Regions from separate parts of the Roseovarius sp. MBR-51 genome, predicted to be linked through region 2. Evidence: riboswitches for the same ligand, from Rfam matches in the RefSeq annotation. Region 2 holds a riboswitch; the other holds the start of a gene.
What was found. Region 2 has a riboswitch for S-adenosylmethionine ahead of ACSSVY_RS03920 (hypothetical protein). Riboswitches for the same ligand answer to the same signal wherever they lie in the genome.
Positions count from the first base shown of each region.

Region 1: another riboswitch for S-adenosylmethionine. It lies ahead of metZ (O-succinylhomoserine sulfhydrylase); the one in region 2 lies ahead of ACSSVY_RS03920 (hypothetical protein).

Region 1 covers NZ_JBRJGQ010000003.1:323,286-327,082, reverse strand. Annotated here, with positions in the region: gene folE2 (GTP cyclohydrolase FolE2) at 1-40, opposite strand, end outside; gene metZ (O-succinylhomoserine sulfhydrylase) at 178-1,362, opposite strand; SAM riboswitch at 1,419-1,495, opposite strand; gene ACSSVY_RS06090 (hypothetical protein) at 1,609-2,550, shown strand; gene ACSSVY_RS06085 (glutathione S-transferase N-terminal domain-containing protein) at 2,579-3,238, shown strand; gene ACSSVY_RS06080 (DUF1127 domain-containing protein) at 3,398-3,625, shown strand; gene ACSSVY_RS06075 (TrkH family potassium uptake protein) at 3,689-3,797, shown strand, end outside.
Region 2 covers NZ_JBRJGQ010000002.1:292,495-296,291, reverse strand. Annotated here, with positions in the region: gene ACSSVY_RS03930 (helix-turn-helix transcriptional regulator) at 74-316, opposite strand; gene ACSSVY_RS03925 (hypothetical protein) at 405-761, opposite strand; SAM-I-IV-variant riboswitch at 1,514-1,620, shown strand; gene ACSSVY_RS03920 (hypothetical protein) at 1,949-2,620, shown strand; gene ACSSVY_RS03915 (hypothetical protein) at 2,758-3,363, shown strand.

The DNA.
Region 1 (3,797 bases), on a different contig from region 2:
GATCCGGTGCAGGCTTCATCTCAGACGGATGCACATTCATCGCAAAACTTCCCTTCAGCTCTGCCAGACCCTTACATATAGCGTTTTGACAGGAATTGCTATTATCGTAGGGATTTACGCCAAATGCGGCAAAGCGGATCATTCAAGCCCCGGAAATAGCTGAAAAACTTTTCGCTCTCAGCCTGCGGCCTCCAAGGCATTGCGAATGTCGTCGATCAGATCCCCGCAATCTTCCAGCCCGACGCTCAATCGGACAAGGCCCGGTGTGATACCGAGCGCCGTCTTCTGGTCGGCAGGCAGGCGTTGGTGCGTGGTGGTGGCGGGGTGGGTCACGATGGATTTCGCATCGCCCAGATTGTTCGAGATGATCACGATGTCCAGCGCGTTGAGGAAGCGGAAGGCCGCCTCTTGCCCGCCCTTGAGGTCGAGCGCCAGAACCGTGCCGCCTTCGCCCATCTGCGCGCGCACCAGGGCGTGCTGAGGATGGTCAGACAGACCCGGATAGATCACCCGCGCCAGGCGCGCATCGCCCTGCAAGGCCTCGGCAATCGTCTGTGCGCTCGCGGCCTGTGCGCGCACGCGCAGGTCGATTGTCTCGAGCCCCTTGAGCATGACCCAAGCGGTGAAGGGCGACATCGAGCCGCCGGTGTGTTTCATGTAGGGTTCAACCGTGCCACGGATAAAATCGCGCGTGCCAAGGATCACCCCGCCCAGCGTGCGGCCTTGCCCGTCGATATGCTTGGTCGCGGAATAGATGACCACATCCGCGCCCTGTTCGATGGCGCGGGAAAACACCGGCGTGGCAAAGACATTGTCCACGAGCACAAGCGCGCCCGCTGCGTGGGCCAAATCCGCCACCGCGCGGATATCCACCACGTCGAGCGTGGGGTTAGAGATGGTCTCGAAGAATACCGCCTTGGTGCCGGGCCGGATGGCTGCGCGCCACTCCTCCAGATTGGTGCCGTCCACGAATGTGACCTCGACCCCAAAGCGGGTCAGGATTTCCTCGAGCACATAAAGACAGGAGCCGAAAAGGGCGCGGGCGGACACCACATGGTCGCCTGCGCGCAGCATCGACGTGAGCGCGCCCGAGACAGCCGCCATGCCGCTTGCGGTGGCAAAGGCATCCTCGGCGCCCTCGAGCGCTGCGATCCGGTCCTCGAACATCGCCACGGTGGGGTTGCCATAGCGGGCATAGATGAACTCATCCGCGCCCGCCTTGATGAACCGCGCCTCTGCCGCCTCGGCGGTGTCATAGACAAACCCTTGGGTGAGGAAGATCGCCTCGCTCACCTCGTTATACTGGCTGCGTCGCGTGCCGCCATGCACCAGTTTGGTGCGCTTTTGCCAAGTCTCGCTCATATCCAACCTCCGGGCAGCCCGCCCATGAAAAAAGCCCCGACGCGGTCAAGCGAAAGGGGCCTTTCATCCTGACCTTTTAGCGGTTTGTTTAACGTGGCCCGCAATCCGGTAACAAATCGCCACAGGCGCGCATTACTCCTGCGCGCGGGCGTCGTCAACTCTGTCACGCAGGTTTCATGCAAGCGTCACCTTAGCGACGTATGCGTCGGTTACCCCACACCCACAACATCTAGTGGGATGAGGGACATGCCGCTGATCCATGTGAATGCGGGGCCGATGGGCCCGATGGTGCATGACGGGCCGGGTGATCTCGGCTCTGTCCTGTCCGGTCTCACGGTGGGAGATGGCCCCGTGATCGTGATGGTGCATGGCTTCAAATACGCGCCCAACCACGCCACGGAATGCCCGCATCGCCATATTTTTTCGCTCGCACCGGAGCGCACCTGTTTCAAGGTGCGCAGTTGGCCTGCCGGGTTGGGATTTGGCGCGGGCGCGCCTGATGAAGGGTTGGGCATCGGGTTTGGCTGGCAGGCGCGTGGCCATATCTGGGGGGCCTATGCCGCAGCGGCTGAGGCGGGTCGCCACCTGGCGCAGGTGATTGAGATGTGTCGCGCCATTGCCCCGGAGCGGCCCGTTCACGCGGTGGCGCATTCGCTGGGCGCGCGGGTCGTCCTCTCGGCGCTGGGGCATTTGCAGGCGGGGGCGTTGAGCCGGGTGATCCTGTTGGCAGGGGCGGAATTTGGTCAGCGCGCGGCAGAGGCGCTCGACACGCCTGCGGGGCGCTGGGCGGAGGTGATCAACATCACCAGCCGCGAGAATGATTTTTACGATTTCCTGTTGGAATGTCTCATTGCCCCGCCCAAACGCGGGGACCGGAGTCTGGGCCTTGCGCTGCCCGGAGGCGCCAATGTGCTGAACCTGCAGATGGATCATTCCGGCACATTGGCGGCGCTGGAGCGTGCGGGATTTGCCATAGCGCCTGCAACAGCGCGCATCTGTCACTGGTCGCCCTATACTCGGCCCGGTGTCTTTGGCCTATATAACAGCCTGTTGCGCCGTGGCCCAGATTTGTCGCTTGGCGCGCTCCGGGCGGCGCTGCCTTGCGTAATCGAACCGCGCTGGTCGCGCCTTCTGACCCTGCCAGAGATACGCCTGCCCTTGCCAATGGGGCGCAAACCGTCATTCTGATCCGGGACAACGCTCAGGAGAATGACCGATGCCCGCCCCGATTGACCTCTATTACTGGCCCACGCCGAATGGCTGGAAAGTTTCCATCGCCCTCGAGGAAATGGAACTGCCGTATCGCTGTCACCTGATTGATATTGGTGCGGGCGATCAGCACGCCCCTGAGTATCTGAAAATCTCGCCCAACAATCGTATCCCCGCCATCACCGACCCCGAGGGGCCGGACGGCGCGCCGATCCATATTTTCGAATCCGGTGCGATCCTGCAATATCTGGCGCGCAAGACCGGGCAGTTTTATGGCGTGAGCATGCGCGACCACATCGCGGTCGATCAATGGCTGATGTGGCAGATGGGCGGTGTCGGGCCGATGGCCGGACAGGCGCATCATTTCCTGAAGTTCGCCAAGGACGATATCCCCTATGCCAAGGATCGCTACCGGGCGGAGGTGGCGCGGCTTTACGGTGTGCTCGACCGGCAATTGGCGCGGCATGACTTTGTTGCCGGTGATTTCTATTCCATCGCCGATATGGCGCTCTGGGGCTGGTGCTCGCTCTGGGAGGGGCAACAACAGACGCTGGAGGACAAGCCGCATTTCGCCCGCTGGCTCGAGCGTGTGGGGGCGCGGGAGGGGGTCCGGCGCGGGCGGGCATTACATGCCGACAAGCGACGTGATCCGACCGCGAAGCCGTGAGTCGCAGGCGGCTATTGGGGTGGGCGAGGCCGAGTTGATGGGAATGCTGCAATGCAGCAACACTTTGCGCGGCATTCAACAGGGCACGCGATTTTTGCGATCTGATGCGGTATCCTGTGCAGAGGGAGGGGACCTGTCTGATCCAAGAAAGGGAACCCCATGGCCGAAAGCGACCTGACAACCCGGTTCATGCCCGCCCAATGGCGGCGCGATCTGGATCTTTTTCTGGTGGAACGCGCCGCCGGGATGAATGGCTATCTCTTGGCGCGCCAGAGGCTTGCGAGTGTGGCCCATCTCCAGAGCCTGAGCGAGTCGGAACTGGCGAGCATGGGCCTGAGCCGCGGTGATATATCGAGCTTTGTGTTCGAGGACATTCTGCCGGAGTGAGAGGGCCGCGCAAGCGCTGATCCAGCTTGACAGTCTGAGTGGCAACGGCCAACTCTGCGCCTCATGTTCGATATGCGACCCGTGGGATATCTCGTTGGCCTGATGGTCATGGCCATGGGCCTGACCATGGCGTTGCCGCTTTTGGTGGATATCGCCGAAGGGCGGGAACATT
Region 2 (3,797 bases):
CAAACCTGTTCGAACCGGAGGGACCACATCAGTCCGTTGCAGTCGCATGGCGAGATCACGCAGGATCTCTGAACTAGTCAGATCCACTTGGCGTGATAGGGCCGTGCAGTTTAGTGACGGATGACGTCGCCCGCGTGCGATGCTGCTCGAGCCACGCGATCAACTCCGCGCGGCGGTAGAGCACGCGCCGGGGACCAATCTTGTAGTAGGGGGGACCGTCTCCGAACACGCGGCGCTTTTCGAGCCACGAGCGAGACAGACCTATGAAACAAGCCGCCTCTTTGCTTGTTAGATAGTCCTCATCGGTGTGTGCCATGCTGGCCTCCAGTTCCTGGTTTTCACACACCAAGAAATGGACTTACATCAGGATAAATTCTACGAAATGGTGAAGCGGGAGTTTTTCGTTATTTGGTAAATTGCTTGCTAATGTCGCGACCACGGGCGTACTGGTACTCCACACTGCGCAGCTCCTGCCCCGTCATTTCGGCGTATTTCACTTGCGCCTGACGCTTGCTCATTGGCTTGGAGACACCCCTTTTGCCTTCAGGGCTTTTCTTAAGTGCAATCTTGTCCAGTGTTAGAATGAGGTTCACCGAAGAATAGGTTTCCATGTCGCGAAAGGGTTTGCTTCCGCCTCGGTTTCCTCTGGGGTCACCTCGCAGGAGCGCAACCAATATGTCACGCACCTGATCATCAACTTTGCCACCAAACCTCAGGTACTCTGCAAGTGCACTCGGTTGGCCGTTCATGATGAATTTCATCCACGCATAATTTGCTCGGTCATTCTGGTAGACGTCTCGTTCCTCATCTGAACTCGGAAGCGGTTCAACGTCTTGCCGAAATTTCTTCACCATGCGCCTAGGTATCCGGAACGTTTATAATTCGAAAAAGGGTACCAAAATTCTGAGAGTGAGTCCCACTTTTTTCCGGCATCAACACCCGCCCTTCAAGGTACCCGCCAGGCCAATGGCGCGCACAAAGTGATCAACAACGCGTATAGAGGTGCCGCTGATGCGGTCACCTGCGCACCTAGCAGTAAGTCTGATCACAAAGATGTTTTGCACCAGCCCAACGCAAAAGGATCCGTGTTTGGCACTGTTTGCGCACGCGTTCGGGTGCCGCTCCAGTCTCGCAAAGTACCTGCATGGTACCATCACGGACAGGGGCTATGGGGGAGTTTTCTGAACCGCTCTGCGCGCGCGAACCGCCAGCATCGCCCGGGTTCAGGGTCGTTGACTGGGACCAATTCGTTTCATTGCGAACACAAGAAACTCCTGATCGCCAGAGGGTTTTCACACCGGCCAAACTCAGCGGCCAAAGGCCAAAAAATCCGCGACGTTGGACCCATGCCACAGTCAGAGGTGCTCGCAATGATACAATCACGGACGAGTTCGCGGAGGCAGTTCCGCGCGCGCGGAGGCCAATTGCCAAGTTTGTCTCCCTGAGTTTAGGCGGGATATTTGGGTATGACGATTGTCGCCTCTTGCAAGGCGCGCGCGATGCCAGTATTCTGTCCTTGCATAAAGAGCGGGCCTTGAGCCCTCACCAACCTGCTGACCCAGCAAGGTGGTTCCCTCATCGGGAGATGCGGCCGAAAGTCAGGCAACGAAAGGGTCTCTCCCATGAGGCAAGCTGAGATATTCTGTTTGAATGCCGTTAAGAACGGCACCCTGAAGGGCCTTTGGTCTTTTCTGTATTCCCAGAGAAGGCGAAGGCACGCGGCACAATATCACCCCCAGAGCTTTGACCAGATAACTCGTGCCATGTTTTTGCGGTTGACGCCTGCACGTGCAGCAATACGCCGGTTACGCCAGCGCGCTTACAGCAAACGGCGAGACCGAGCAAAGCGATGCCATACGGCGATGGCGGCTCAACCGGTGTTGAGCGATAAAATTTTCAAGAAAAGCCTAGTTTCAACATCAATCCTCCCATGAAAGGAGATACGCGCATGTCCGAACTGACCAGAAGAAGCTTTTTGACCGCACTACTGGCGGCCGGGTTCTGTTTTCCAGGCGAGGAAAGCAACGCAAGTGCCTTGGCGGATCTTGATGTCCTCGGACGCATACTGAAAACCGAACCGCTGATCTTTGACGTTCTGCAAGATGGTGAACTGGTTGCGTTCAATTATTTGCCGAATGCCGATCGCTACACGGCGTATGACGTATCACCCGAAGACCTGGAGTTTGGCGAGGGAACCTATGACCTGCTCGATCGCATTCAGGCCATGCAAGACGCCATCTACACATACGCCTTTGATATCACCGAGGATGCCGAGGCGTTCGAAGAGTGGGATACCGATATGGCTGCCGACTTCGTCGACACCCTGCCGGACGACAAACGAGCAGACCTGACCCGATATCTTCGGCGTTGGTTCGAAGAGGCGCCTGACTTCGAGGAACGTGATAGCAACGATATCGTCCGTCCCACGGACGGGCGTCAGTTGGCATTCCGACTGTTCAGGGACCTCGACCCTGAAATTCTTGACGCCTTGGAGATCTTCGTCGTCGAAGGCGACAGTCCTGGCAGCGCCTATTATGCGGCTGAAATGCATGGCGACGTTGACGAGGCTAATCGCATAGCACGGGAGCTTGAGATGCCTTGGAACTTCAGGCGCGGATGATCATTCGCAATGTTTCAACGCATCGCGAGCACGTCTTCTACCTTTGCCAACCCGGCTGACCCGGCAAGGTCGCCGCCCGAAGCTGTTGCACTCAGCCACACTCAAACGGCCTTTCACGCCCATCAAAGGAGAATACCATGATCACGCGTCGAAACTTTATCGCTGCCAGTGCCGCGACGGCATCGGCCCCATTGGCCCTAGGAGCCGCCGAAGAGGACCGGCGTCTGCCCCTGAAGGCAGAGCCAAGGGTCCGGACCATTCTTGCAAAATCAGCCGAGAATGGGCGGCTCCTCCTGATCAGCGACGGGCCGGAGGCTCCCGCCAAGCTGATCAGGCCAGAAGCGCTTGAGCGCGTCTTTGGCACGGGCACTGAGCTCGTTTTGCATCAGCCGGATCACTGGCGGATGATAGAAGAAGGATGGTTCAAGGAAGAGGACCTCTACGAGCCCAGCGATGGCGAGGATGCCGCCTTTGACATCTGGCAGGCCAATTACAGGCCAGAGATCGAGGCTCATGACCTTCTCTACAATTTATTCGAAGACGATATCACCGGACCGTTCGGTGCGCGTATCGAGCAATGCGGGCTCGTACTCGGCGAGCATCCGACCACGCCGCGTTATGCGACCGCGAAGCTCGATGGCGCTTGGTGTCTGAACGCCTTGGCCGCCGAAGTCGCCAAGCGAACGAGTTGGGTTGTAATCGGAGATCTGGGACGTCCCGTGTCAAAGGCTGCGCAAGGTTAGGCCATTTGAGGCGCCGCGTACGAAAATGATAGACTGCGCATTTAACTGACCGTCACGAAGGCCAATCAGTGCCACCATGGCGCGGGCATTCAACACACGTTTGCTTCTTTGGACTCGAGTAGGGAGGCAAAGAAGCAGGCCGCGCGTTCCAGAAGTCTGCCTCTGCTGCGTCATCGGTCACGCGCTCACTCGAGGGGTACGCAACTGCGGCAAGCTGCGGCAACCTGCCTTGTCCCCGACGCTTTACGCCGGGTGACGTGGCAAGAGGTAATTCGGGCCTGCTCGGATTCTGCCGATCTGACCTGGCTGCCGAAGGCTATGAAGGAGAAGCACGGGATATATCCGCAAACTTTACCCTGTTGGGTCTTCTCGGTCTTTGGCGCGATCCTGCTTCGCCGCTACAACCAGTGGGGTGCTCTGGTTAAAGAGACGCG